DNA from 4 places in the Leisingera sp. NJS204 genome. Region 2 is predicted to be linked to each of the others. Evidence: riboswitches for the same ligand, from Rfam matches in the RefSeq annotation. Region 2 holds a riboswitch; each other region holds the start of a gene.
The links. Region 2 has a riboswitch for cobalamin ahead of ETW24_RS05645 (ABC transporter substrate-binding protein). Riboswitches for the same ligand answer to the same signal wherever they lie in the genome.

Region 1 (6,995 bases), 490 kb from region 2:
CAGGGTTTGTTTTGCTTCGGCAACTGCAAGGGTAAGGGCAATTGAGCTGGCGGGCGGCAGGGCGTATCTGTTGCAGCACATCTTGCGCGGGAAAGAAAAGGGGCGGCAATGGGACGGCAGGACAACACCCAGCACCCGGTGCGTTTTGCCCGGCTGACCGGGATCGCGCCGCTGGAGATTGCCCGCCACATGTCAGATCCGCGGATGGCAGAGCATATGCCGCTGCTGACAGGCGCCTGGGACGAAGAAACTGCCAGAGACTTTGTTACCGCCAAGGAGAACTGCTGGCAAAGGGATGGACTGGGTCATTGGGCGTTTGTGCAGAAGGGGCAATATCTTGGCTGGGGCGGTTTTCAGAAAGAGGCGAACGAGTGGGATTTCGGGCTGGTCCTAAGGCCCGGCTGTTTTGGCCTGGGCCCGGCCATCGCCCGGCAAGCGCTGGCGTTTGCCCGCCGCGATCCGCGCATCCCTCATGTGACTTTCCTGCTGCCGCCGACGCGGCGCCATCTGCGGCCGCTGGCACGGCTGGGCGCGGTGCAAACCGATGAAGTGCTGTATGAGGGGCAGCGTTTTCTGAAATTCCGGTTGGAAACAGCTTGAACGAGGCAAAGAAAAAGGCGGCTCCTGACGGGCCGCCTTTAGATTGGCATCGCTGGCAGCGCTTAGAACGGCAGCTTGATGTCCTTGGGCAGACCCATGCTTTCGGTCAGCTTGGCCATCTCTTCCTGCGCCTTTTCCGCGGCCTTGGCCTGGGCGTCCTTAATCGCGGCCAGGATCAGGTCCTCGACCACTTCCTTGTCGTCGCCATTGAAGATCGACGGATCGATGTCCAGGCCTTTGAGGTCGCCCTTGGCGGACGCGGTCGCCTTGACCAGGCCGGCGCCGGCCTCGCCCGTCACCATTACATTGTGCAGCTCTTCCTGCATCTGGGCCATTTTGCCCTGCAGTTCCTGTGCCGATTTCATCATCTTGGCCATATCGCCAAGGCCGCCGAGGCCTTTGAGCATCTGTCATCTCCTGAGATTCCGGTTCGGGGCACAGATACGGGCCGCGAGGGCGTGAAACAAGGGGAGGATTGCCTCGGTGCCGGAGTTTAACACCCTTCCGCCCGGCCGACAGGCCGGGCAGCGCCTGACCTTCCCCCAAGGAAAGCGTCATCGCGGCCACCCAAGGTCAGGCGATGCCCGGGGTCGCTTTTGTCACCCGTCCTCGAACGGGTCCCATTCATCCTCCACCTCGGGCAGGGCCTCGGCGGCGACTTCGGCGGCCAGCTCCTGCGCCGTGCGGATGCGTTTGATCGTTGCCTTGGGAAAGCTTTCCAGCACCGCCTGCACCAGCGGATGCGCGGCGGCTTTCTCACGCAGGGCGTTCTCGGCGGCATCGCGGACCTCGGCAATCGTGGCTGCGTCGCCGTCCGGCGCGATCGACACCACCCAGCGCGCACCGGTCCAGTTCTGCAGCGCCGTGCCAAGCCGGGCCGCCAGGTCGCGCGGCGCTTGCGAGGATGGGGTGAATTCGATCCGTCCCGGCTGGTAGGAGACCAGACGCACGCCGCCCTCGACCTCGACCAGCAATTTCACGTCGCGATTGGTGCGGATCAGCTCGACCACATGTTCAAAGGACGGATAGCGCGCCAGTGCTGAGCTGACCTGCGGCGCCAGTGCCGCCATAGTGCCGCCGCCGCCATGTGCCACTGGCGCGCCGCCTGCGGGACCAGTTTGGCCGCCATGACCGGAAGCGCCGCCGCTGCCGCCTAAAGCCGGAGCGCCCATGCCCTGCATCGGCGCACCGCCGCCGGGGCCATTCGGCGGCGGAGGCGGGGTGTCCTTCAGCTTGCGGATCAGTTCTTCGGGGCTGGGCAGGTCGGCCACATGGGTCAGGCGGATCACCGCCATCTCGGCGGCCATCATAGCGTTTGGTGCCGCGGCGACTTCCTCCAGCGCCTTCAGCAGCATCTGCCACATCCGGGTAAGGACGCGCATTGCCAGCGCATCCGCCATCGCCTTGCCGCGGGCGCGTTCATCCGGGCTGACGGTGGGGTCTTCCGCCGCATCCGGCGTGATTTTCACCACCGAGACCCAATGGGTGATCTCGGCCAGATCGCGCAATACCGCCAGCGGGTCGGCGCCTTCGGCATACTGGCCGCTGAGTTCAGTGAGCGCGGCCGCCGCATCGCCGCGCAGGATCATGTCCATCAGGTCCAGCACCCGGCCGCGGTCGGCCAGACCCAGCATGGCGCGGACCTGATCGGCAGAGGTTTCACCGGCGCCATGGGAAATCGCCTGATCCAGCAGCGAGGTAGCGTCGCGGGCGGAACCTTCGGCGGCGCGGGTGATCAACGCCAGCGCGTCTTCGGCGATCTGGGCGCCCTCGGCGGTGGCGATCTTCCGCAAGAGCGCAATCATCACTTCCGGCTCGATCCGGCGCAAATCAAACCGCTGGCAGCGCGACAACACGGTCACCGGCACTTTGCGGATCTCAGTCGTGGCGAAGATGAACTTCACATGCGCGGGCGGTTCCTCCAGTGTCTTCAGCAGCGCGTTGAAGGCGCTGGTCGACAGCATGTGGACTTCGTCGATGATGTAGATCTTGTAGCGGGCCGAGGCGGCACGGTACTGCACGCTGTCGATGATCTCGCGGATGTCATTCACGCCGGTACGCGAGGCCGCGTCCATCTCCATCACGTCGACATGGCGGCCTTCCATGATCGCGGTACAATGCTCGCATTGGCCGCACGGGTCGGTGGTGGGGCCGCCCTGGCCGTCTGCACCGATGCAGTTCATGCCCTTGGCGATGATCCGCGCAGTGGTGGTTTTACCGGTGCCGCGGATGCCGGTCATAATAAAAGCCTGGGCAATCCGGTCAGCGGCAAAGGCGTTTTTCAGCGTCCGCACCATGGCGTCCTGCCCCACCAGATCGGCAAAGGTTTCGGGCCGGTACTTGCGGGCCAGAACCTGGTATTGGGATTGGCCGGATGTGCCGGAGGTGCCGCTGGGGGTATCGTTCATGATGTCTCGTACCGGATTCGGGATGCGGGGTGCTCCGCGTTGCGCGCAGGGTATTGAAGCGCAGCCCGTTCGTCCACCGCCGTTGGGCTGGTCCGGGGCCGCAAAAGAGCTTTGGGATTGCCTGCTTAACCGCTAGGCTGCAAAGGCAGGAGACTGCGGGGGAAATGCAGGAACGCAGCGGCTAAGGAGGCGGTATGCGAACTGAGGATATCCCGGAACCTGCGGCGCCGGACGGCGCGGCGCCGGCAGGCCTGACCATCCACGCGCTGTCAGCAGGCGGCGGTATTCTGGCGCTATGCCCGCTGCCCGGTGCGGGAGGCGATTACCGCAACGACCTGATCCAGATCTATCAGTGGAAACCGGGGCTGGTCATCTCAATGACCACCGAGGCCGAGCACGCAGCCGCAGATGTGCCGCGGCTGGGGATTGATATTCAAAGCATGGCCTGCCGCTGGCTGCATCTGCCGGTGCCGGATTTCCAGGTGCCGCCGCCCGCTGTGGCGGCGAAATGGACGGCGGCCAGCCGGTCTGCACGGCAAGCACTGGGCGGCGGCGGCCGGGTGCTGGTGCATTGCAGGGGCGGCTGCGGGCGGTCCGGCATGGCGGTGCTGCGGCTGATGATCGAATGCGGCGAATCCCCGGCGCAGGCGCTGGCCCGGCTGCGGGCGGTACGGCCCTGTGCGGTGGAAACCAAGGACCAATTGCACTGGGCCTGTTCACCGTAGAACAGCCGCCAGAGGCGCACTGCAAAGAGATACTGCACCGCCCGGCCGATAAGCCGGGCAGCATTCTTCAGGTATTCAGTTAAAGCGCCAGCATCTGTTCCGCCTGCCGTGCTTCGGCGGTTTTCGGCAGCGCCTCCATCAGCGCGCAGGGGCGGGTGTCCAGCTTGGACGCGGCAAAACCGATACCGTCGCGGCTCAGGATAGCATCGGCAAAGCGGTCCAGCCCCTCGCGCGGCGCCTCTTCACCGACGTCGCAATACAGCCGGATCCGGTCATGGCTGGCGGCAAACTGCGCCGGGCAGTTGCGCGGGCAGCCGTCCAGCGCGGTGGTGCCGGTGATCTCAAAATCCTCCTGGGTCAGCGGCTTGGCCTTGGTCATCGCTTCGGCCAGTTTGGCGATCATCCGCTCTGCCGCGGGGCAGGGGCGCCCCAAATACTTGCAATCTGTTGCCGCATAGAAATGCGTCTTGTCGGTCCACATCATATCTGCGCCCTCCGCGCGTGGCACGGGGGTTTGGGGGACAAGAGACCGGATGAAAGACGGATCACAGCCGCCGCAGCCATCAGACCCTGTCCGGACACCCCGCCCGGGTTCGAGTTACACGTCCGATGGCAGGTCTCCTGACTTGCGGGTCGTCGCTTTCCCGATCCTTCCCGGCCTCGTATTGAGGGGCCAGTGGCTCTATCGGGGTCGCTCGCCGCTTACAGTTGCGGGGGCAGTCTCGGACTTGGCCAGCTTGCGCGGGCCGTACCGTGTTCCCTTTTCATCCCGGACACAAGATTCTGTGGCTCGGGAACCATCGCCACAAGCGGTAGCGGCAGGACGCCTGAGTCGTCAATCGTTTTTCTGCATCTGCAAATACAGCCCGCGGATCACATTCGAGTCCCGCCGCACCCGTGCCAGCTGCCAGCCGCCCTGCAGCAGGATATAGAAATTCTCCGCCGCCGCGCGGGCCTCAGGTTCAGGCAGGCCCAGGCGGCGGGCGTGGCGGGTGGTTTCAGTAATCCAGCCCTCGAACAGATGCGCGGCGTGCTGGTGGAACGCCTCGTTCTCCGGCCCTTCGAACAGGGTGGCAGAGACCGGGCAGCCGCTCCATTTTCCTTGCTTGTCAAACAGTTTCGCCAGTTTGTAGCAGACCGTCTTGGCCCCCTCCCGGAAGGTGGGCGCCGGGGTGAAAGACGCCTCGATCAGCAGCAGCATCTGCCCTGACGCCCAGTCCGCCGCGGCCAGGGCCAGGTCGGATTTGCCACTGGGGAAATGGTGGTAGAGCGAGCCCTTGGGCGCCCCCGCCTCTGCCAGTAATTCCGCCAGTCCGGTGCCGCTGTAGCCCTTGTTGCGGAACAGGCCGGCAGCGGCGCGGATCAGCCGCTCGCGGGTCGGGGGCGGGCTGGTTCCGCCCGCCTTGGCTGTCGTCACGTCATTCATGGCGGCAGCTTGACAGCATTGGACCGATTGGTCCAGAGATGGATTGGACCAATCGGTCTAGGCCAATCGACTCAGGAGGTTGCCATGCTGGATAAAAGCGCAGGACATACCGCGGTTATCCGCGAGGAAGAACTGCAGTTTGCATCCGGCACCCACTTGCTGGCTGGGCGGCTGTACCACCCGGCGGGGCAGGCGCGGGCAGCAGTGGTGCTGAATGGCGCAACCGGGGTGCCGCAGCGCTATTACCGGCATTTCGCACGCTGGCTGGCAGCAGAGCAGCAGGTGGCCTGCCTGACCTATGACTACCGGGATTTCGGAGACTCGGCGCGGGGCCATCCGCGCCGTTCCGATGCGACAATGGCTCAATGGGCGCTGGAAGATCAGCCGGCTGCCCGGGCCGAACTGCAACGGCACTATGCGGGCGTGCCGTTGTGGGTGATCGGCCATTCGCTGGGGGCAATGCTGATGCCCCTGCAGGATGGCCTGAAGGACGTCGCCCGCATGATCGTGGTTGCGGGCGGCTTGGTGCATCACCACGATCATCCCTGGCCCTACCGCGCGCTGGCGCTGGCTTTCTGGTTCGGCCATGTGCCGCCATTGGTCCGTGCCTTGGGGTATCTGCCCGGGCGCGCGGTGGGGTTCGGGGCCGATTTGCCCGCCGGGGTGTACTGGCAGTGGCGGCGCTGGTGCACCACGCCGGGCAGCTACCTGCCGGAAACCGGCTCGGCCTTGCCGCGGCCCAAATGGGCAGACGCCGGCGTGCCGGTGGATCTGTATGCGATGGCGGATGACGACGTTGTGCCGCCTGCGGCCGTTTGGCGGCTGGGGGACGTCTTTGGCGATGTGCCGCAGTGCCGGACGGTGCTGGTGCCGCAGGAGGCGGGCGTGCAGAAGATTGGCCATCTGGGCGCCTTTGCCCGCGCCAACGCCGCCCTGTGGCCGCGGCTGCTGCCGCCGCAATAGCACGGCTTCCCCCAAACCTTGGAGTCAGGCGGAGCGGTTCAGCCGTTCTTCGGTGATCCGGGCATAGTCGGCCAGCCGCAGCTTGAACCGGCGGGTGAGGTTGCTGCGGGCCAGTTTCAGCGATTGCACCAGCAGCCGGCCGGTCAGGGTGGTGGGCGCCAGTTTCAATTGCACCGACATCCGGGTCCGCCGCGGCGACAGCGCCAGCAGCTCGATCTCCAGTTGGCCGTCCAGGCCGCTGCCGCTGCCGGTCAGCGCCAACCCGGTGACCGGGGTATAAGACGCCAGTGTCAGCCGGATGTCGCGCTGTTTGCCGCGAAACCGAAAGCCGATATCCCAGGCCAGGCCGTTTTCAGGATGCGCGGTATCGCCAGTCCGCTCTACGTCGATGCCGCGCCGCAGGGCCGAGCGCTCAAGCAGGCTGAAATCGGAGATCGCGCCAAAGACGTCGGCAATCGGGGCTTCGATATCTTCTTTGCTTTGAAATTCCATGCTCGCCTGCTTCAGTTGCGCCGCCGTGCTGCCGCGCTGTTTTTTGCAATATGCGCTTTAGTCCAGCGTGTCCGCAAGCCAGTTTCGGAGCAGAAAATGCGCAATTGCTCCCTGACGTGACGGCTTTAGAACCGGGTGTTCGCCTGCAAAGACCGTCATCATCTCCTGGCGGCTGACCCACAGCGCGTCTTCGATCTCAGCCGGGTCGATGGTGATGTCCGTGCTCAGCGCCTCGCCCGCGCAGCCGAACATCAGCGACATCGGAAAGGCCCAAGGCTGGCTGGACAGGTAGCTGACCGGCCCGACCTGCACGCCGGTTTCTTCAAATGTTTCGCGGCGCACGGCTGCTTCCAGCGTCTCACCCGGTTCGACAAATCCTGC
Region 2 (6,995 bases):
TCCCAGATTTCCATCGCCAGATGCAGATCGCCGGTCTTCAGCCCGGCAAACTGCGCGATATAGTCTGCCTGGACATATTCGACGTTATACCCTGCTTCCTGCAGGATGCTGCCCATGATCTTGGTGTTGATCAACTGGCCGGACCAGTCGTGCAGGGTCAGTTTGATGGGGTCGGAGGACTCGGCGGCCCAGGCGGATGAAGCGGAAACGGCGGCTGTCAGCGCCACGGCTCCCAAAGCGTTGAAGTTTCTCAGCATAAGGACTTCCCTGATATGTGGCATTTTGTGCGATTCTTGGCGTCGCCTGCTGTGATGGTGCGGCGGTTGTGTCTGTCAGTCAATAAAAAACCACAATAAGCCACATTAACCTCAAAAATTGAGCGATTTGAGGCTGTCAACGCCGCATCAACGGCTCATGTGTTGTTTTTTGTGGCTTTCTGACGTAGCAACGCAACAGGAGGCCCAATGACCAAAAGCCGCAAGACCACCAATCAGCGTGAAGAGGAAATCCTGCGGGCGCTGCAGCAGGCGGGGGGGTCCTGCCGGGTCAGCTATCTGGCCGGCAGGCTGGGCGTGTCGAATGAAACCATCCGGCGAAACATCCGCACGCTGGAGGATGCCCAAGCGGTCCGCAAGGTGCACGGCGGGGTGCATCTGATTGAGGATGTGAACGAGCTGCCGCTGCAAAACCGGATGGATACCCACGCCTCAGAAAAGCAGCGTCTGGCCATCGAGGTGGCCAAGACCATCAGCGACGGGGATTCGGTCTTTTTGGACGTCGGTTCCACCACCGCTTATGTGGCGCAGGAGCTGCGGCAGCGGTCAAACCTCTTTGTGGTGACCAATTCCGTGCTGGTGGCCCATGCGCTTGCCTCGCGCAATAACAACCGGGTGTTTCTGGCGGGCGGCGAGCTGCGCCCGCATGACGGCGGTGCCTTCGGGGCCGAGGCGCTGGATCTGGTGCGGCGGCTGAACGTGCAGTTTGCCATCTTTTCGGCCGGGGCGATCAATGCCGAACAGGGCTTCATGCTGCATGATCTCGAAGAGGCAAATCTGGCCCGTGTCGCGGCGGCCAATGCGCAGGTCCGGATTGTTGTGGCCGATCATGACAAGTTCAACAAGCGCGCGCCGGTGTCGGTCGGCAAGGATACCAAATTCGAAGTCTTCTATACGGACGCGCAGCCGCCGCAGGCCGTCAAGGACATGCTCAAGGCGATGGATACCGATCTGATCGTGGTCGAGTAACGGGGCTGCGGTATGGTTCAGGACAGTTTGCAGCCACGATGTTGCAGCTGCGGCCGATGGGTGCCCCATCCCTGGAGCAGCTTGTGCTGGAAATTTCCATCTGGCCGTGGCTTGGGAAACCGTCCTCCATAGGCTGCCTGCTGTGCCCGGTTCGCAGAATTTCTGCTGCAAAGTAACTTTTTCTTGCCGCAGCGAAAGGGATGGGCTACCCGCGCTTTACCGGTCCCGAAAGGGCTAAGAGGGAATCCGCGGTGCCTGCCGGCGCCAAACGGAACTGCCCCCGCAACTGTAGGCGGCGAGAGCTGTGCCATGACGTCACTGGGCCAAAACGGTCCGGGAAGACGGCGCAGTCATTGACCCGCCAGTCAGGAGACCTGCCGGTGAAAACCGAAAGACACCGGGCGGGGTTGTCCGGGGAGGTTGCCGGTAAGATGCGCCGCCGTTTTCCGGTGCCGCAAGCGGGGGGCAGACCCTCAGCCTTACCGGTCAATGCCCTTTCACCCGTTCTCCGGTCATTGACACATGGAGATCGAATATCATGTTTTTGCGTTCCGGCCTGATCGGCCTTTCCTTCATCGCTGCCGCACAGGCTGCGGCGGCCAGCGAAACCTTTCCGCTGACCATTGAAAACTGCGGCCAGTCGGTCACATTCAAGGCGCCGGCAGCGTCTTCGGTGACGGTTGGCCAGGCGGCGACCGAAGTGCTTTACGCGCTGGGGCTGGGCGATAAGGTGCTGGGCACCTCAGTCTGGTTCAACGACGTGCTGCCCGAATACGCGGACCTGAATGCCAAGATCGACCGTCTGGCCGACAACGATCCGAGCTTTGAAAGCGTCGTGGCCAAACGCCCCGGCCTGGTGGCGGCGCAGTACGAATGGCACGTCGGCCCCGAAGGTGTTGTTGCCAAGCGCGAGCAGTTTCATGATCTGGGCATCCCGACCTATGTGATGCCCGCCGATTGCGTCGGCAAGGACAACACCACCGGCGGCGACGGCACCCGCACGCAGATGTTCACCACCGGCAGCTTGTATCAGGGGATCGAGGAACTGGCGGCGATCTTTGGCGAAGCCGATAAGGGCGCCGAGCTGGTCGCCGAATATAAGGCCCGCGAGGCGGCAGCTGTTGCCAAGGCGCAGAAGGTCGCACTGGAAGATGCTTCCGCTGTGTTCTGGTTCTCTTCGCCGGAAATGGAAAGCGATCCGTTTGTGGCAGGCGAGAAGGGCGCGCCGGGCTACATGATGCAGCAGCTGGGGCTGCGCAACGTCATTGAGACCGACGAGGAATGGCCGACGGTCGGCTGGGAGACCATCGCCAAGGCCAATCCGACGGTGATTGTGATTGCCCGCATGGACCGCCGCCGCTTTGCCGCGGATGACTTCGAGAAAAAGCTGGACTTCCTGCGCAATGATCCGGTGGCGAGCCAGATGGATGCAGTCAAGAACAACCGCATCGTTGTGATGGACGCCCAGGCGATGGATGCCACCATCCGTGCCATTCCGGCGCTGGAGGATCTGGCTGCTGAACTCAGCGTGATCGGCACCAGCCAGTGAGTGCAGCCGCTGCAATCACATGGCAGGGCGTCAAGGGCGCGTGCCTGGCCTTGCCGGTGCTGGTTGCAGCGGTTCTGGCAGGCGCAATGATCGGGGAAACCGCGCTTGCGCCCGACCTTGTCCTGTCTGTTCTGGCCAATAAGCTGGCCGGGGCAGGGCTGCCGGTTGATCCGATAGATCAAGGCATTGTCTGGAGTTACCGGCTGCCGCGCGCGCTGGTGGCGGGGGCCTGCGGGGCGGCGCTGGCGGTGGCGGGCGTGGTGCTGCAGGCCCTGCTGCGCAACGCGCTGGCGGATCCCTATATCCTGGGCATTTCCGCCGGCGCCTCGACCGGGGCGGTTGCGGTGACCATTGCAGGGCTTGGCGGCGGTGCGCTGTCGTTGTCCTTTGGCGCTTTTAACGGCGCGCTGCTGGCCTTTGGCTTTGTTGCTGTTCTGGCCCGGGCCGCCGGAGCAGGCGGCAGCCGCGCTGCGGCAGCGCAGATCGTGCTGGCGGGCATTGCAGGCTCGCAGCTGTTCAACGCGCTGACTGCTTTTATCATCGCAAAATCCGCCAACGCCGATCAGGCTCGCGGCATCATGTTCTGGCTGATGGGCAATATGGGCGGGGTGCGCTGGCCGGATGTGTGGCTGGCAGTGCCGCTGGCGCTGGCGGGCTGGGTCGTCTGCCGGTTCCATGCGCGGGCGCTGGATGCCTTTACCTTTGGCACCGATTCAGCGGCCTCGCTGGGTGTTCCGGTGCGGCGGGTGCAAGTTATCCTGATCTTTGCTACCGCGCTGACCACAGCGGTGATGGTGTCCATCGTTGGCTCCATCGGCTTTGTCGGCCTGGTGATCCCTCATGCGGCACGGTTCCTGGTCGGTCCAGGGCATCGCAGGCTGATGCCGGCCGCGGCGCTGACCGGCGCGGTGTTCCTGATTGGCGCCGACATCGTGTCCCGGATCATAATCCCTGGCCAGGTGCTGCCAATTGGCGTTGTCACCGCCCTGATCGGGGCGCCGTCCTTTGCGGTGATCCTGGTACGCGGGAACAGGGCTGCGCGATGAAGATCGAAGCCCGCAGCCTGTCTTACTCCATCCGCGGCAAGCTGCTGCTGTCTGATGTCTCATTGATGGTTCAGCCGGGAGAGACCCTGGCGCTGGTCGGTCCGAACGGGTCCGGGAAGTCCACGCTGATGCGCCTGCTGGCGGGGTTGGCACGCCCGTCGCATGGCGAGGTTCTGCTGGCGGACAGACCCTTGGCGCAGCTGACGCGCAGAGAGGTCGCCCAGCGGACCGCGATTGTTGAGCAGCAGTCTGATACCGCCGAGCGCATCACCGCACGGTCGGTGGTGGAACTGGGGCGGACGCCCTGGCTGTCAGCGTTGAGACCCTGGAGCAGCGAAGACAGCCTGCATGTGGAAAACGCGCTGAAGACGGTGGAAATGGAGGGGTTTTCCAGCCGCGAATGGGCCACATTGTCCGGCGGTGAACGGCAGCGGCTGCACATCGCCCGCGCACTTGCGCAGCGGCCCGGACTGCTGCTGCTGGACGAGCCGACAAACCACTTGGATATTCATCACCAGCTGTCGATCCTGAATTGCATCCGGAACCTGAAAGTGACCACCGTCGTGGCACTGCACGATCTGAATCAGGCGCTGATGTGCGACCGGGTGGCGGTGCTGTCGGGCGGACGCCTGGTGGCGCTGGGCACACCGCAGATAGCATTGAACCCGGATACAGTATCGGAAATTTTCGGGATCAAGGCCCGCTGGATCCGTGACGCGGACGGGGCAGGACCGTTCCTGTCCTTTCATCTGGCGTGAGCGGCTGCGATGCTGCACTCCCGCCCGTTGCCGGGTCTCCTGACGAAGACCCCGCGCCCGTTGGGTCCGGCGCCGCGCTGCCGCGCGGCGGACCGGTCAGCACTGCTGACCGGATGTTTCGCGCGCGAAACATTGAGGCAGAATAACTGACCTTCTCATAATTTTGCGGGCGAGGGTTCCTGGGGCGTTCAGCTATTGGTGATCTCCCCAAGGATTTTGTTGCGCTGGATCTTCCCTGACGGCCCTTTGGGCAGGTCCGGCAGGATGTGGATTTCGTCCGGCGATTTGAACCGGCCCAGTACGGACTGGCAGATTTCGATCAGCTCCAGCGGTGTCAGGGAGGAGCCGTCGCGGATTTTAACGGCGGCCTCGACCGTTTCACCGTAGCTTTTGCAGGGGCGGGCAAAAGCGGCGGCCTCGATCACGTCGGGGTGTGAATAAAGCGCCTCGTCAATCTCGCGCGGGGCGATGTTTTCGCCGCCTTTGATGATCAGCTCTTTCAGGCGGCCGGTGACAAAGACATAGCCGTCTTCGTCGATGCGGCCCAGATCTCCGGTCCGCAGCCAGCCGTCCGGGGTGAATGTGTCCGCCGTGGCCTCCGGGTTGTTCAGGTATTCCAGCATCACGTTGGGGCCGCGTACGGCCAGTTCACCCTCGGTGCCATCGGTTACCGGCTGCTGGTTTGCATCCAGGATGGCGATGCCGTTGCCATAGCCGACACCGGGGGAGCCGATCTTGCGGGTGCCCGGAGGCAGCGGATTGGACAGGATCTGCGCGGCGGTTTCCGTCAGGCCCATGGTTTCGATGATGGGAATGCCGAACCGGTCTTCAAACGCACGCTGCACGTCCGGAGCCAGCGCCGAGGACGCGGAACGGCCAAAGCGCAGGCGTGCCCTGGTGCTGTCAACGGGATCAAGCTCTGAGTGCAGCAGATGCGATATGATGGTCGGCACCACCGAAAACCACGTGGCCTTGGACCAGCCCGCATGCGCCCAGAAGCGGCTGGCGGAGAAACGCTCGCACATGGCCAGCGAGCCGCCGGAAATCAGCGTGCCCATCACCGTCACGCACAACCCGTTGATGTGGTAGACCGGCAGCACGCACAGACCGCGGTCCTGCGGTGTCAGCTCATGCGCGATGGCTGTGGTCCAGCCGCCGGCCAGCAGGCTGGCGTGGCTGTGCACCACCCCCTTGGGCTGCCCGGTGGTGCCGGAGGTATACATCAGCAAAGCGTGATCACCGGCAGAGAGCGGGTGCAGCTCTGCCGGTGAACCGCCAGCTACTGCCTGCCTGTCCAATGGGGAGAGGATGGACAGGTCGGCAGCCTGCGCGAACAGCCCGGTCTGGCTGTCATGCACAAACGCAAAGCGGGCGCCGCTGTGCTGCAGCGCGTAGGCGACGGCACTGTTGCCCGCGACCAGATTGATCATGGTGGCGCGGAAGCCGCCGTAGAGCACACCGAACAGGCATTCGAGCGCCTCGCGCCCGTTTGGCTGCAGGATCGTGATGCTCTCGCCCTTGGCGATGCCCATCGCGGTCAGCGAACGGGCGATGGCCTCAGCCGTGCTGTGCAGTTCTTGCCAGCTGAGATCCGGCGCGCCATCGGGGAAGACAAAACCGGTGCCGCCGTCCTGGGCGCGTTTGTTCAGCCAGTCGCGAATGGTTCCTTTGGGCGGTTCCATCATTGTCCCGCCTCCGCCCAATAGCTGGCAAAGATGTCGTCCAATGGCGGTTCGCGAGGTGCGGTTTCGCGCACGATCTTGGTGGTTTGCACGAAATGCCGCCAATGGAGGTTGGTGTCGATCGAATTGCCGCCCCAGCTGCCGCATCCCATCGACAGCGAAAACGGCATCCCATTGGTGAAGGCGCCGCCGGTGGCAAACGTATGGGCCTGATTGACGATCACCCGGCAGGCCGGCATTTCGCGGCCCAGCTCAACGGCACGTTCGTCCTTGGCAGTGTGGATGCCGATGGAATGGCCGCCGCCCTGATGATCCAGAATGCGGGCGGCGATGGCTTTGGCATCCGCGAAATCCTTGGCACGGTAGACCGCCAGAATGCGGCTCAGCTTTTCGCCGGACAGCGGGTGATCCGGGCCGATGCCCTTGGTTTCCACCGCCAGGAATTTTGTGCCTGCGGGGACTTTTCCGCCCATGTCCAGCGCAGCCAGCATTTTGTCCGCGTCCTGTGCAATGACGTCGCGGTTCAAGTGGCCGTCCGGCCAGAGCCTGGCGATGATGCCGTCTGCGTCAGCCTCGGGGATCAGCGCGCCGCCTTCCTGGGCCAATGCGGCGATAAATTGGTTATAAATGGCGTCCACTACCACAACCGAGTTCTCTGAGGAGCAGGAGGTGGCGTTGTCGAACGTCTTGGAGGCAGTGATCTTTGCTGCGGCGCC
Region 3 (6,995 bases), 2.1 Mb from region 2:
CCGGCGGCGCTGGCCGGCATAGGCGCGGGCATTGACCTCTTCCGGATCGCAGGTCGCCCGCAGCCGCCGCCCGTGCCGGCACGCACATGGGGAGGGCGTATAGGCCGAGGTGAGCATCGTGCCGCGTGCGGCCAGCGCATCCGGGTTCGGGGTTTTCACAATCGGATGGCCGGCGCAGCCCATCGCATCCTTGCGGTGCTCGCCGGAGATGATGACAAGGAAATTCAGTTGCTGGCTCATATTGTGCCCGCTTTTGACTGCCGGTCCAGACTGCAAGCGAAACACAGCGGCTGAATGCCGTTTTGCGTTATCCGGAAAGCGGAAGACACCCATTAGCCATGGCCCGTCTGCAGGTTTCAGGGTTGCGGGTTGCGATACAGGCTGCTATCCAGCCTGTGATTTGTTATGATATAACATATGGAGGTCCCGCATGACAGATAAGAGGCTGCCGGTTACGGTCCTGTCCGGCTTTTTGGGGGCGGGCAAGACCACGCTCTTGAACCACGTCCTGAACAATCGCGCGGGCCGCAAGGTTGCGGTGATCGTCAATGACATGAGCGAAGTGAACATCGACGCAGACCTGGTGCGCGGCGGCTCCGAACTTTCGCTGCAGGACGAAAAACTGGTTGAGATGACCAACGGCTGCATCTGCTGCACCCTGCGCGATGATCTGCTGCAGGAGGTGCGCCGCCTCGCGGGGGAGGGGCGCTTTGACTATCTGTTGATCGAAAGCACCGGGATTGCCGAACCCTTGCCGGTGGCCGCAACGTTTGATTTCCGGGATGCCGATGGCGCCAGCCTGTCGGATGTTGCCCGGCTGGATACGATGGTGACGGTGGTCGATGCGGTGAACCTGTTGCAGGATTTCAGCAGCCACGATTTTCTCAGCGACCGCGGCGAAAGCCTGGGCGAGGAAGACGACCGCACATTGGTCAACCTGCTGACCGACCAGATCGAGTTCGCCAATGTCATTATCCTGAACAAAGTATCGGATGCAGGGCCGGATCAGACCGCAGCAGCCATGGCCGTCATCAAGGCGCTGAACCCGGATGCCGAAGTTATCCACGCGGATCATTCCAAGGTGGACGGTAATAGGATCTTTAACACCGGCCGGTTCGATTTCGACCGCGCGCATGAGCACCCCCTCTGGGCCAAGGAACTCTACGGGCTTGATCACCACGTGCCGGAGACCGAGGAATACGGCATTTCCTCCTTTGTCTACCGCGCCCGGCGGCCTTTTGATCCCGCCCGGATCCACGCGGTGCTGAACGGCGATCTGCCCGGCGTGATCCGGGCCAAAGGGCATTTCTGGCTGGCAACCCGTCCCGAATGGGCTGCTGAGTTTACGCTGGCCGGGGCAATTTCCTCGGTCCGGCCGCTGGGGTTGTGGTGGGCCGCTGTGCCAACAGACCGCTGGCCAACCCACCCCGAAGCCCGGCGCGAGTTTCTGCAGAACTGGGATGAAACCTGGGGCGACCGCCGCCAGGAACTGGTGTTTATCGGGGCAGGCCTGGACAAGAACGCGATCACCGCCTGTCTGGACGCTTGCCTGATGCCGGAACCCGCAGGCGGCTTTGATCCCGCTTGGGCCGCGCTGGACGATCCTTTCCCGGGCTGGCGCCGCAATGGCTGACGGCAAGGCAGGCCGGAACCTGAATTCCGGCCTGAAACGCCGGCGCCGGGCAGGGGACCCGATGCAGGCCTATGACGCATTGCCGCCCGGGCTGCGGCGCTGGCTGGCCTCTGCCTGCCTGCCTTGGAGTCCGGCATCGGCCCTGAAGATCTGGAATAATGCGGGCGGCAGCAAGGATCCCGGTGCCGCCGCGACCCGGCTGAACGCCGCGGAACAGTCCCTAATGCGGCGCGATGCCGGGGTCTGGAACATCCGCAAGTAGCAAGCCCTCGCGGTAGGCACTGATCCGGGCCCCCTGCCATTCAGCGCCATCAGGCGGATTTCTTTTCCGCCTCCGCAGCCGCATCGAACTCTGCCCGTGCGGCATCGATCACCGGCAAATGCTCCAGCGCCCAAAGCCCCAGCGCGCGTAATGGCTCGCGGAACGACTCTCCCAGAGGTGTCAGCGCGTATTCCACCTTGGGCGGGATCGTCGGATAATAGGTGCGGCTGACCAGCCCGTCGCGTTCCAGGCTGCGCAGGGTCAGGCTCAGCATCCGCTGGGAAATCCCCAGGTTCCGCTTCAGTTCATTGAACCGCAGCACCCCGTATTGCGCCAGCGAGATCACCACCAGCACGCTCCAGCGGTCCCCGACCCGTGACAGCACCTCGTTTATGCGGCTGCAGTCCGGGCATTTGGCGGCGTCTGCCATGGCGGTTCCTTCCGTGTTACCGGGGCTCAAACCTGTGCCTTCTTGCGCCCCTTCCGGTACCCCTTATATAGCCAGTCACAAATGTATACCACCCCTGGCAGTCTGCCGAGAAAGGACCCAAGACATGAGCAAGAGCACCCTGATCGAGAAACTGAACTGGCGCTACGCAACCAAGAAGATGGACCCGGCAAAACCTGTGCCGCAGGAAAAGGTCGAGCAGATCATCGAGGCGATCCGCATGGCGCCGACTTCCTCGGGCACCCAGCCGTTTGAGGTGTTTGTCATCACCAACCCCGAAATCCGCGCGCAGATCCGCCCGCACGCCTGGGATCAGGCCCAGATCACCGACGGTTCGCACCTTCTGGTCTTTGCCGCCTGGGACAACTACTCGGAAGACCGTATCGACGCCGTCACCCGCCAGATGACCGAGGAGCGCGGCGAGATCCCGATGCTGAACCAGTACTATGATAACCTCAAGGCGACCTATCTGCCGCGTGAAGAGCGCACCAACCACGACCACGCTGCCCGCCAGGCCTATATCGCGCTGGGCTTCGCCCTTGCCGCCGCCGCCGAACTGGAGGTCGACAGCACGCCGATGGAAGGCTTCACGCCGGAAAAAATCGACGAAATCCTGGGGCTCAAGGACCGTGGCCTGCGCTCGGTCCTGCTCTTGCCGCTTGGCACCCGCGCCGAAGAAGGCGACTGGCTCCTGCCGATGAAAAAGGTCCGCAAATCCCGCGACACCATCGTGACCGAAATCGCCTGAGGCGTGAACAATGCGGCAAGCGGCAATCCAGGCCGCCTGCCGCAGCTCTGATCAGCTTCCTCTTGCACGCACCCGGGAATCCGCCTATACGCGCGCTGTCGGTACAAGGGCGGTCAACGTCCGGATGACACATCTGAGCAGGGCTGGGGCACACCTCGGCCCTTTGTGTTTGTTTGATCAGATGTGATCCGGGCCACGTCCTGTGCGGCTGAACCAAGACCGGCGGAGACAACCGCATGGCCAGAAAAACCGTATGAAAAGGAAATCTGAGACCTCATGGCTCAAAACGTATCAATGGAGGATTTCGAAGCCCTCCTGAATGAAAGCTTCGAAATGGACACTCCGGACGAGGGTTCGGTTGTCAAAGGCAAAGTACTGGCAATCGAAGCCGGTCAGGCCATCATCGACGTCGGCTACAAAATGGAAGGCCGCGTTGATCTGAAAGAATTCGCAAATCCCGGCGAAGCTGCTGAAATCGCTGTCGGCGACGAAGTGGAAGTCTTCCTGCGCTCGGCTGAAAACGCCCGCGGCGAAGCCGTCATCTCGCGTGAGATGGCCCGCCGTGAAGAAGCCTGGGACCGCCTGGAAAAAGCATACGCAGACGATCAGCGCGTCGAAGGCGCGATCTTCGGCCGCGTCAAGGGCGGCTTCACTGTCGACCTGGGCGGCGCTGTTGCGTTCCTGCCCGGTAGCCAGGTTGACGTGCGCCCCGTGCGCGACGCGGGCCCCCTGATGGGTCTGAAGCAGCCGTTCCAGATCCTGAAAATGGACCGCCGCCGCGGCAACATCGTTGTCTCGCGCCGCGCCATCCTGGAAGAATCGCGTGCCGAACAGCGTGCCGAAGTCATCGGCAACCTGACCGAAGGCCAAGCGGTCGACGGTGTGGTCAAGAACATCACCGAATACGGTGCGTTTGTTGACCTGGGCGGCGTTGACGGCCTGCTGCACGTCACCGACATGGCATGGCGCCGTGTGAACCACCCCTCCGAGATCCTGTCGATCGGCGAAACCGTCAAGGTTCAGGTCATCAAGATCAACAAAGAGACCCACCGTATCTCCCTCGGCATGAAGCAGCTGCAGGAAGATCCGTGGGATCTGGTTGGCGCCAAGTACCCGCTGTCCTCGGTCCACAAGGGCCGCGTCACCAACATCACCGATTACGGTGCATTTGTTGAGCTGGAGCCGGGCGTCGAAGGTCTGGTCCACGTCTCCGAGATGTCCTGGACCAAGAAGAACGTCCACCCGGGCAAAATCGTCTCCACTTCCCAGGAAGTCGACGTCATGGTTCTGGAAATCGACGGCGCCAAGCGCCGCGTGTCCCTGGGCCTCAAGCAGACCATGCGCAACCCGTGGGAAGTCTTCTCCGAAGCCAACCCGGAAGGCACTGAGGTCGAAGGCGAAGTCAAGAACATCACCGAATTCGGTCTGTTCATTGGTCTCGACGGCGACATCGACGGCATGGTTCACCTCTCCGACCTCAGCTGGGACGAGCGCGGTGAAGATGCGATCCAGAACTACCGCAAGGGCGACATGGTTTCGGCCGTTGTTTCCGAAGTGGACGTCGACAAAGAGCGTATCTCGTTGTCGATCAAAGCTCTGGGCGGCGACAAGTTTGCAGAAGCGGTTGGCGGCGTGAAGCGCGGCTCGATCGTGACCGTGAACGTGACAGCGATCGAAGACGGCGGCATCGAAGTGGAATATGAGGGCATGAAGTCCTTCATCCGCCGCTCCGACCTGGCGCGCGACCGTGCCGACCAGCGCCCCGAGCGCTTCTCGGTTGGCGACAAGGTCGACGTCCGCGTCACCAACGTCGACTCCAAGACCCGTCGTCTGGGCCTGTCGATCAAGGCACGCGAGATTGCCGAAGAGAAAGAAGCAGTGGAACAGTATGGCTCCTCGGACTCCGGCGCATCGCTGGGCGACATCCTGGGCGCCGCACTGAAGTCGGGCGACGAGTAATCTTCCCGGCCTCACGGCTGCTGAAAACGAAAGCCCCGCAGGTGTCTGCGGGGCTTTTTTCTTGGGTGGGAGGGCTGGTTCGAGCGCATTGCGGAAGTGCCGGATTCTCGCGGCGCGCGTGCAGCACGACGGCCCGCTGCACTTCCGGAAACCGCCCGCTGCATGGCAGAAGGAAGTGCGGAGGGTTAGGCATGGTGCAGCGACGTTTTGGCGGGCAGTGCCCAAGGCGCGCAGACGCCTTTCCTTCACCGCGGCTGCAAGCAGACAGGGCAAGAGGAAACACTTTTGCCACTAATCGCAGGAAGTGAACCTTCCAGTTTTCAACTGGCACTGGAAAGGAGCAATGACGGGCTTGCCTGCATTGCAAAAGCTCGCCTCATAGGTCCCGCATGAGATTGAACAGCAGTATCGGCCGCGGTTCGACATACTCCCTTTCGGACTTAAGCCGCATCCCCGGTGCTCAAAGCCGAATTTTCTTCACGAAGGTTCTCGGACGTAAGTGTATAAATTTAAACAATTGTTTTTTCATTTCACCTTGCAGTCAATCCATAGCAATCTCGATTGAGTTTGCTTCCGCTTGACAGAACAAATCCGGTTTGCCTAAGTCGCGCCTATTCTGGTCCGGCTGGGAAACCACCCGGGTAAAAGGGAACACGGTGAAGTGTAGCCAACAGGCGCTGAATCCGTGACTGCCCCCGCAACTGTGAGCGGAGAGCAATGCTGCGAAATGCCACTGCCCCAAGGGGCGGGAAGGCGCGGCAAAGCTTCGACCCGCGAGTCAGGAGACCTGCCAGGATGATCACCCTATCCCGGTGCGGGGCGCGCCGTAGATAACGGATTTCCGTAGTGGTGGCAGTTTTCACCGTCTGCGGAGGCAGTGCCTTCCAAAGACCCGACCCGAATACACTGCCCGCTTGGGCAGTCACTTGGCCTGCGTTTGTTGCGCGGGCCGGGAGGAATGGAATATGCGCAAGGCAAGCTTGTCCCTGGCCGCGGCCCTGGCCGTCACCCCTGCAATAGCAACCGCCCAGGATTCAGAGGTCACTGACCTGGCGGAGATCATCGTCTCCGGCGGCCTGACGCCGATTGAGGCCCAGAAATACGGCCGCTCCGTCTCAGTCCTGACCAGCGAAGAAATCGAAGATCGCGGTATCAGCACCGTGCAGGACGCGCTGCGTTCGGTCCCCGGCCTGATGGTGAACGGCTCCGGCGACAGTTTCACTCAGGTCCGCATCCGCGGCGCCGAAGCAAATCACACGCTGATCCTGATCGACGGTGTCGAAGCCTCTGGCGGTGACAGCGAGTACATTCTGTCCGGCCTGGACACTGCCAATATCGAGCGGATCGAGGTCATTCGCGGCCCGCAGTCGGTGTTCTACGGCTCCAACGCCTCAGCCGGTGTGATCAGCATCATCACCAGGACCGGCGGCATCGGCACCGAATATGGCGGCAGCGCCGAGGCGGGTTCGGACGGCTACCGGGCGTCGGCGCGGATCTCGTCACGGACCGAGCGCGGCGGCATTTCCTTCAGCTTCGCCCATGACAATGACGACGGCTACGATACCTCCGGCGATGGTGGTGAAGAGGACGGCATCCGCCGCAGCACCTTGCAGGTGAAGGGCGATTACCTCGTCACCGACCGGCTGAAACTTGGCTTCAACGTCCGCACCTCGGATGAGCGCCATGACAGCGACAGCACTTCTTTCACCGCAACGGACGCGGCCAGCTATGTCGTGGATGATCCCACGCAAATCAGTGACCGCGATGAGCAACTGGCCCAGATCTACGGCGAACTGGACACGTTGGGCGGCCGCCTGAAGCATCGGTTGTCGCTGGAACGCACTGACTTTGACCGCTCTTTCAATGGCGGCACCCCGACAGAGACCAAGACCGAAGCAGCAAAATACCTGCTGAGCTTTGGCCTGGGCGGGCAGCCGGCGGATCA
Region 4 (6,995 bases), 1.1 Mb from region 2:
CCGTGAGGGAAAGGTGAAAAGCACCCCGGCGAGGGGAGTGAAACAGTACCTGAAACCGAACGCCTACAATCAGTTGGAGGCCCCTTGAGGGCTGACAGCGTACCTTTTGTATAATGGGTCATCGACTTGGTCTCACAAGCAAGCTTAAACCGTTAGGTGTAGGCGCAGCGAAAGCGAGTCTTAATAGGGCGAATGAGTTTGTGGGATCAGACCCGAAACCGAGTGATCTAGGCATGGCCAGGTTGAAGGTGCGGTAACACGCACTGGAGGACCGAACCCACATCCGTTGAAAAGGATCGGGATGAGCTGTGCCTAGGGGTGAAAGGCCAATCAAACTCGGAGATAGCTGGTTCTCTGCGAAATCTATTTAGGTAGAGCGTCATCCGAATACCCCGGGGGGTAGAGCACTGGATGGGTAATGGGGCCCCACAGGCTTACTGATCCTAACCAAACTCCGAATACCCGGGAGTACTAGATGGCAGACACACGGCGGATGCTAACGTCCGTCGTGGAGAGGGAAACAACCCTGACCTCCGGCTAAGGCCCCCAATTCATGGCTAAGTGGGAAAGCAGGTGAGACGTCCAAAACAACCAGGAGGTTGGCTTAGAAGCAGCCATCCTTTAAAGATAGCGTAACAGCTCACTGGTCTAATCAAGATGTCTTGCGGCGAAGATGTAACGGGGCTCAAGCCATGAGCCGAAGCCGAGGATGCACATAGTGCATGGTAGCAGAGCGTAGTGTGACATAGTTCCATGCGTCCTTATCTTCCTGCGGGAAGAATTGGACGCAAGGAGCTTTCGATGAAGCGGGCGCGTGAGCGATCCCGTGGAGAGATCACTAGTGAGAATGATGACATGAGTAGCGACAAAGAGTGTGAGAGACACTCTCGCCGAAAGTCCAAGGGTTCCTGCTTAAAGCTAATCTGAGCAGGGTAAGCCGGCCCCTAAGCCGAGGCCGAAAGGCGTAGGCGATGGGAACCACGTTAATATTCGTGGGCCAGGAGGATGTGACGGATTGTGAAGGTAGTTCATCCTTATCGGATTGAATGGGCTGCTGATCAGTCCCTGGAAATAGCCCTCCATCAGACCGTACCCTAAACCGACACAGGTGGACAGGTAGAGAATACCAAGGCGCTTGAGAGAACGATGTTGAAGGAACTCGGCAAAATACCTCCGTAAGTTCGCGAGAAGGAGGCCCGGGTCCTACGCAAGTGGAATCCGGGGGCACAAACCAGGGGGTGGCGACTGTTTATTAAAAACACAGGGCTCTGCGAAGTCGCAAGACGACGTATAGGGTCTGACGCCTGCCCGGTGCCTGAAGGTTAAAAGGAGGGGTGAGAGCTCCGAATTGAAGCCCAGGTAAACGGCGGCCGTAACTATAACGGTCCTAAGGTAGCGAAATTCCTTGTCGGGTAAGTTCCGACCTGCACGAATGGCGTAACGACTTCCCCGCTGTCTCCAACATCGACTCAGCGAAATTGAATTGCCTGTCAAGATGCAGGCTTCCCGCGGTTAGACGGAAAGACCCCGTGCACCTTTACTACAGCTTCGCACTGGTATCAGGATTGTGATGTGCAGGATAGGTGGTAGGCATCGAAACCGTGACGCAAGTCGCGGTGGAGCCTCCCTTGAGATACCACCCTTCGCACTCTTGATATCTAACCGCGGTCCGTTATCCGGATCCGGGACCCTGCGTGGCGGGTAGTTTGACTGGGGCGGTCGCCTCCTAAAGAGTAACGGAGGCGCGCGAAGGTTGGCTCAGAGCGGTCGGAAATCGCTCGTTGAGTGCAATGGCAGAAGCCAGCCTGACTGCGAGACTGACAAGTCGAGCAGAGACGAAAGTCGGCCATAGTGATCCGGTGGTCCCGAGTGGAAGGGCCATCGCTCAACGGATAAAAGGTACGCCGGGGATAACAGGCTGATACTGCCCAAGAGTCCATATCGACGGCAGTGTTTGGCACCTCGATGTCGGCTCATCTCATCCTGGGGCTGGAGCAGGTCCCAAGGGTACGGCTGTTCGCCGTTTAAAGAGGTACGTGAGCTGGGTTTAGAACGTCGTGAGACAGTTCGGTCCCTATCTGCCGTGGGTGTAGGATACTTGAGAGGAGTTGCCCCTAGTACGAGAGGACCGGGGTGAACGAACCACTGGTGGACCTGTTGTTGCGCCAGCAGCAGTGCAGGGTAGCTATGTTCGGACAGGATAACCGCTGAAGGCATCTAAGCGGGAAGCCCCCTCAAAACAAGGTATCCCTGAGGGCCGTGGAAGACCACCACGCCGATAGGCCGGAGATGTAAGTGCAGCAATGCATTCAGTTGACCGGTACTAATCGCCCGATAGGCTTGATTTGATCCAGTAACAGACAGTGTTACTCAAAACCAAACAAGCAAACACATCCCATAATACAAGACCTGGACAACGTTGATTGTAACCGACGCAAGTTGCACGTGCCTGCCGCCACCCGGCGGTGACACAGCAACCGGGCGGCATCTCGCGCATTTGCTGAAGCAAATACGCTGCCTGCCGCTCGCCAGCCTTGCTTCGCAAGGCCGTCGGAATTGGATTTTTCTTGGTTTGGTGGCTACAGCACAAGTGAAACACCCGGTCCCTTCCCGAACCCGGAAGTTAAGCACTGTCGCGCCGATGGTACTTGGGCTCAAGCCCTGGGAGAGTAGGTCACCGCCAAACCTAGTAAAATCCAATAATCTCTCAATACGGTCTCAAAAAAACCTGACGCGGGATGGAGCAGCCAGGTAGCTCGTCAGGCTCATAACCTGAAGGTCGCAGGTTCAAATCCTGCTCCCGCAACCAGAACTAATTAACCTGACATATCAAAGGCTTCGGATCTACCATCCGGGGCCTTCTTCGTGTTTAGGCCTTCCGCAACCGACGCCAGCCGCAACAGCCCGGCCAGATCCCCCTCCAGCGTCAGATCCAGGCCAGCGCCCGCCGCCGCAGGCGTCAGCACGATCCGCTCCACCAATGCGCGCAGTGACTCTGGACGTGTCCCGTTTTCGTGCCGCTCCAAGTGCTCGTTTAGGCCACTTTCCGTTCGAATGCGACGGGGCTTTTCCAGCCCAATGCTGAGTGCCGCCGTCGCGGATTGTAGAAGCCATTGATGTAGTTGAAGATGGCCAGTTCAACGGCCCTACGCGTTGGCCACGACCTTCGCCAGATCAGCTCTGCCTTGATCGTTTTGAAGAACGTTTCGACCGCCGAGTTGTCGTAGCAATTTCCCTTGCCGCTCATCCACTGCCCCGGCAGTGCATGTTTACATGCATGAGAGGGGGACACGCTGAACCCGTGTTGTCGCAGGATTATCTGATAGTCATGAGAACAGTATTGCGATCCACGATCCGTATGATGAATGCAGCCCATAGGCGGTGATCTGAAGGCTATAGCCATGTTCAGCGCCCGGATCGCCAAGTCCCGCTTCATCCGATTGCTGATGGCCCAACCGATCACCCGCCGGGAATGCAGATCAAGGATCACCGCCAGGTAGAGCCAGCCCTCGCGCGTCCACACGTAACTTATGTCACCTGCCCATTTCTGATTGGGCGCATCTGCGCAGAAATCCCGGTTCAGCAGATTGGGTGCGATGTTGAAGGCGTGGTTGCTGTCCCCCTCTCGGCTGATTGCTTCGCAATCGTCTGCCGGGCAATGGTCGTCACCTTGTATTTCTTAGATCGTTCGACACGGATGCCATTCTCACGCATCAAACGCCCGACGCGACGATGGCCAATGTTCAGGCCCAACTCCTTCAGTTCCTCGGTCATCCGTGGGCGGCCATAACTGCCCAGGCTGAGGCGAGATTGTTCCTTGATATGCGCCAGAACGACCATGTCAGTGCGCTGCCTTTGACTGGCCGGGCGGCTGCGATAGGCCCGTAGACCGCGCTCACTGACATCCAGCACATTGCACATCCGCTTGGCGCTGAAGGTATCAGTGTGTTCTTCGATGAACCTGAACCTCATGGCTTTTGGCCCGCGAAGAACTGCGTTGCCTTTTTTAAGATCTCCCTCTCCTCCTTGAGAATGCGGTTCTCCCGTCGAAGCCGTTCATTCTCTCGGGCAAGGTCGAGGTCTTTGTCGGATACCACCTCGGTGTCGCGATGCGCTGTGATCCACTTGTTCAGGGTCGAAAGGCCAACACCCAAATCAGAGGCCACTTGCTTCCTGCTCAGCCCGCTCGTCAGCGCAATCCGCACCGCATCGGCCCGGAATTCTTCTGTCCGTTTCAGTCCCATAGTTCGTCTCCTTTGCTGCAATAAATGCTATCAAAGGAGCGGCATCAAACCGCGACACGTCCACTCATTCGGCAATTGAACAGAAGACGGGAAGCTTGACTCAGTAAAATGGTTTTGCCATTCAGCAAGTGTGACCGGTTCCGCGAGTGTTTCAATGCGCAGCGGAAGAAATAGGGAACACGGTGCGGCGTACCCATTAGGGACCAAATCCGTGACTGCCCCCGCAACTGTGAGCGGTGAGTGACGCTGAACATGCCACTGGGATCTTTCCCGGGAAGGCCAGCCGAACCAAGACCCGCGAGTCAGGAGACCTGCCGGACACAGGACAAAGACTTCGCTAGCGGAGTGTCTGCCCTTTTCCACCGGACGCCGGGGTGCGCGTCTGGCGCGGCTGCCGTTCAGGCTTCTCCGTGCCACTCTCCCCGTTGTTCATTCCTGATTGCAGGTGCGCCTGTGTCGTCGAATGAGGACGAAATGAAACTGAATTATCTGGCTGCAGCTCTGGCCGTATCCCTGCCGGTCACCGCATCGGCGCATTTCCAGCTGAACTACACTGAAAACGTGCTAATCGGGAAGCCCGGCGATGTGCCGATGGGGCTGGTGTTCTGGCACCCGCTGGAAAACGGCCATGTGATGGACATGGGCAAACCCGAAGAATTTTTTATGGTTCACAAGGGCGAAAAGGTTGATCTTTCGGACCGCTTGGAACCGGCCACATTCAAGGGCGCGGAGAACGAAGCCGCCGCCTACAGGGCGTCGGTTCCGGTCAAGCGCTCGGGCGACTATGTGGTGGTGACTGTGCCCGCGCCCTATTATGAGGAAAGCGAAGACATCTATATTCAGCAGATTTCCAAAGTCGTGCTGAACCGCAACACCCTGCCCACCGATTGGGATCAGCCGGTGGGCCTGGAAACCGAGATCCTGCCGCTGAACAAGCCCTATAACGTCATTGTCGGCTCTACCTTCTCAGGTCAGGTGCTGGCGGATGGAAAGCCGGTTCCGGGCGCCGAGATCGAGGTTGAGTTCATGGCATCAGAGCCTGACCTTGCGGCCTTTTCCACAACCAACCCGACGGTTCAGCCGATGTCCGGCGGCGCCATCGTTGCGATTGCAGACCAGAATGGCGTCTTTTCCTTTGGCATTCCGAAAGCGGGCCACTGGGGCTTTGCTGCTCTCGGCTCCGGCCCGGCGACTGAGCATGACGGCAAGGAACTCAGCCAGGACGCTGTGTTGTGGATCCACGCTGAAGAGCTGAAGTGAGAATAGCGCCATGCATATCGTAGACGGCGCACTGTCGAATCCGGTTGTGATCGGCGGCGCGGTTGCCGCCGTCGGCGGTATCGCCATGGGGCTGCGGAGCCTGCCGCTGGAACGTATTCCGGCGGCGGGGGTTCTTTCGGCCAGTTTCTTTGTGGCCTCCCTGATCCATGTCCCGATCGGGCCGAGTTCGGTTCATCTGATCCTGAACGGGCTTGCGGGCTGGTTCTGGGCTGGGCGGCCTTTCCGGCCCTGTTTGTCGGCCTCTTGCTGCAGGCGGTGTTCTTTGGCTTTGGCGGGCTGACCGTGCTGGGCGTGAACGCCGTGAACATCGCCCTGCCTGCAGTTCTGGTCGGGCTGATATTCCGACCGCTGGTGGCCCGCGGCTCGCCTCTGCAGGGCGCCATCTGGGGCGGTATCGGCGGCGGCGCGGCCATTGCTGCCACAACACTTGCTGTTGCAGTCTCGCTGATGTTGTCCGGCGATGAGTTTATCCTGGCCGCGAAACTGGTGTTCTTTTCCCATATTCCGGTGGTGATCATCGAAGCGCTTTTGTCCGGCGCTGCCATTTTCCTGGCGCGGCGTGTGAAGCCCGAGCTGTTTTTCGACACAAAAGGAAGCCTTGCATGATCCGCTCCTGCATTCTGATCCTTGCACTGCTGGCGCCGCTCCCGGTGATGGCACACAATGTTATCTCAGCTGTCTTTCCGTCCGGTTCCGACATTGAAGGCGAAGTGGGCTTTTCCAACGGTGACATGGCCGCGGACCTGCTGATTGAGATCTTTGACGCGGCCGGCAGCAAGCTGGGAGAGTCCAGAACCGACAGTGACGGCTTTTTCCTGTTCACCCCGTCGGAGCCTGTGACACATATCTTCCGCGGCGATCTGGGTGCTGGCCACGTGGCCGAGATGATGATGGACGGTGCGGAGGTCGCGCAGATCATTGGGCAAAGCCCGGGCGCGGCAGCAGTTTCAGCGGCTGCTGTCCGGACACCTCTGCAGCGCCGGCGGCGGCAGGGTCCGCGGGCCTCTCCGATCAAACCCGCTCCGAGCTTGCCACCATGATGCGCAATGAACTGCGCCCGCTCCGGCAGGAGCTGACAGCGTTCAAGAACAAGTCGGACTTTCAATCCGTGCTTGGCGGCATCGGCTATATCTGCGGCCTGTTCGGGCTGGGCTTCTACATTGCCGCACGCCGCAAGATCGGCAGCAGCGCATGACCTATGTTCTGACGGGCGAGGAAAAACCGCTCGGCGGTTTCGGCACCTTCCACGCCAAGGTCACAGCAATTGACCCGCGGATGCGCATCGTGATGACGGCAGCCTATGCGGTGGTGGTTGTCTCGCTCAGCAATCTTTGGGTTCTGGCGGCCGCTCTCGGCCTGTCTATGTGGCTGCTGGCCTTCTCTGGCCTGCCGCCCCGGAAAACGCTGAAACGGATGGCGATGATGGACAGTTTCATCATCTTCATGCTGGTGCTGCTGCCCTTTACAGTG

Region 1: another riboswitch for cobalamin. It lies ahead of ETW24_RS03345 (hypothetical protein); the one in region 2 lies ahead of ETW24_RS05645 (ABC transporter substrate-binding protein).
Region 3: another riboswitch for cobalamin. It lies ahead of ETW24_RS15900 (TonB-dependent receptor plug domain-containing protein); the one in region 2 lies ahead of ETW24_RS05645 (ABC transporter substrate-binding protein).
Region 4: another riboswitch for cobalamin. It lies ahead of ETW24_RS00375 (DUF4198 domain-containing protein); the one in region 2 lies ahead of ETW24_RS05645 (ABC transporter substrate-binding protein).

Annotation. Positions count from the first base shown of each region.
Region 1 is NZ_CP035417.1:660,893-667,887, forward strand. It holds gene ETW24_RS03325 (GNAT family N-acetyltransferase) at 109-600, shown strand; gene ETW24_RS03330 (YbaB/EbfC family nucleoid-associated protein) at 663-1,007, opposite strand; gene ETW24_RS03335 (DNA polymerase III subunit gamma/tau) at 1,200-3,008, opposite strand; gene ETW24_RS03340 (protein-tyrosine phosphatase family protein) at 3,203-3,733, shown strand; gene ETW24_RS03345 (hypothetical protein) at 3,813-4,217, opposite strand; cobalamin riboswitch at 4,328-4,550, opposite strand; gene ETW24_RS03350 (TetR/AcrR family transcriptional regulator) at 4,569-5,159, opposite strand; gene ETW24_RS03355 (alpha/beta hydrolase family protein) at 5,244-6,122, shown strand; gene ETW24_RS03360 (SRPBCC family protein) at 6,147-6,614, opposite strand; gene nudC (NAD(+) diphosphatase) at 6,672-6,995, opposite strand, start outside.
Region 2 is NZ_CP035417.1:1,147,195-1,154,189, forward strand. It holds gene ETW24_RS05635 (ABC transporter substrate-binding protein) at 1-281, opposite strand, end outside; gene ETW24_RS05640 (DeoR/GlpR family DNA-binding transcription regulator) at 465-1,244, shown strand; cobalamin riboswitch at 1,448-1,640, shown strand; gene ETW24_RS05645 (ABC transporter substrate-binding protein) at 1,783-2,793, shown strand; gene ETW24_RS05650 (FecCD family ABC transporter permease) at 2,790-3,839, shown strand; gene ETW24_RS05655 (ABC transporter ATP-binding protein) at 3,836-4,597, shown strand; gene ETW24_RS05660 (AMP-binding protein) at 4,786-6,282, opposite strand; gene sauS (acylating sulfoacetaldehyde dehydrogenase) at 6,279-6,995, opposite strand, start outside.
Region 3 is NZ_CP035417.1:3,261,690-3,268,684, reverse strand. It holds gene ETW24_RS15930 (sulfatase-like hydrolase/transferase) at 1-240, opposite strand, end outside; gene ETW24_RS15925 (GTP-binding protein) at 431-1,633, shown strand; gene ETW24_RS15920 (DUF6525 family protein) at 1,626-1,895, shown strand; gene ETW24_RS15915 (winged helix-turn-helix transcriptional regulator) at 1,945-2,325, opposite strand; gene ETW24_RS15910 (NAD(P)H-dependent oxidoreductase) at 2,450-3,091, shown strand; gene rpsA (30S ribosomal protein S1) at 3,368-5,050, shown strand; cobalamin riboswitch at 5,651-5,859, shown strand; gene ETW24_RS15900 (TonB-dependent receptor plug domain-containing protein) at 6,016-6,995, shown strand, end outside.
Region 4 is NZ_CP035417.1:72,691-79,685, forward strand. It holds rRNA gene ETW24_RS00350 (23S ribosomal RNA) at 1-2,348, shown strand, start outside; rRNA gene rrf (5S ribosomal RNA) at 2,572-2,686, shown strand; tRNA gene ETW24_RS00360 (tRNA-Met) at 2,733-2,809, shown strand; gene ETW24_RS00365 (hypothetical protein) at 2,817-2,966, opposite strand; partial or broken gene ETW24_RS00370 (IS3 family transposase) at 3,035-4,244, opposite strand; cobalamin riboswitch at 4,363-4,577, shown strand; gene ETW24_RS00375 (DUF4198 domain-containing protein) at 4,719-5,504, shown strand; partial or broken gene cbiM (cobalt transporter CbiM) at 5,515-6,131, shown strand; gene ETW24_RS00385 (hypothetical protein) at 6,128-6,565, shown strand; gene ETW24_RS24605 (hypothetical protein) at 6,562-6,720, shown strand.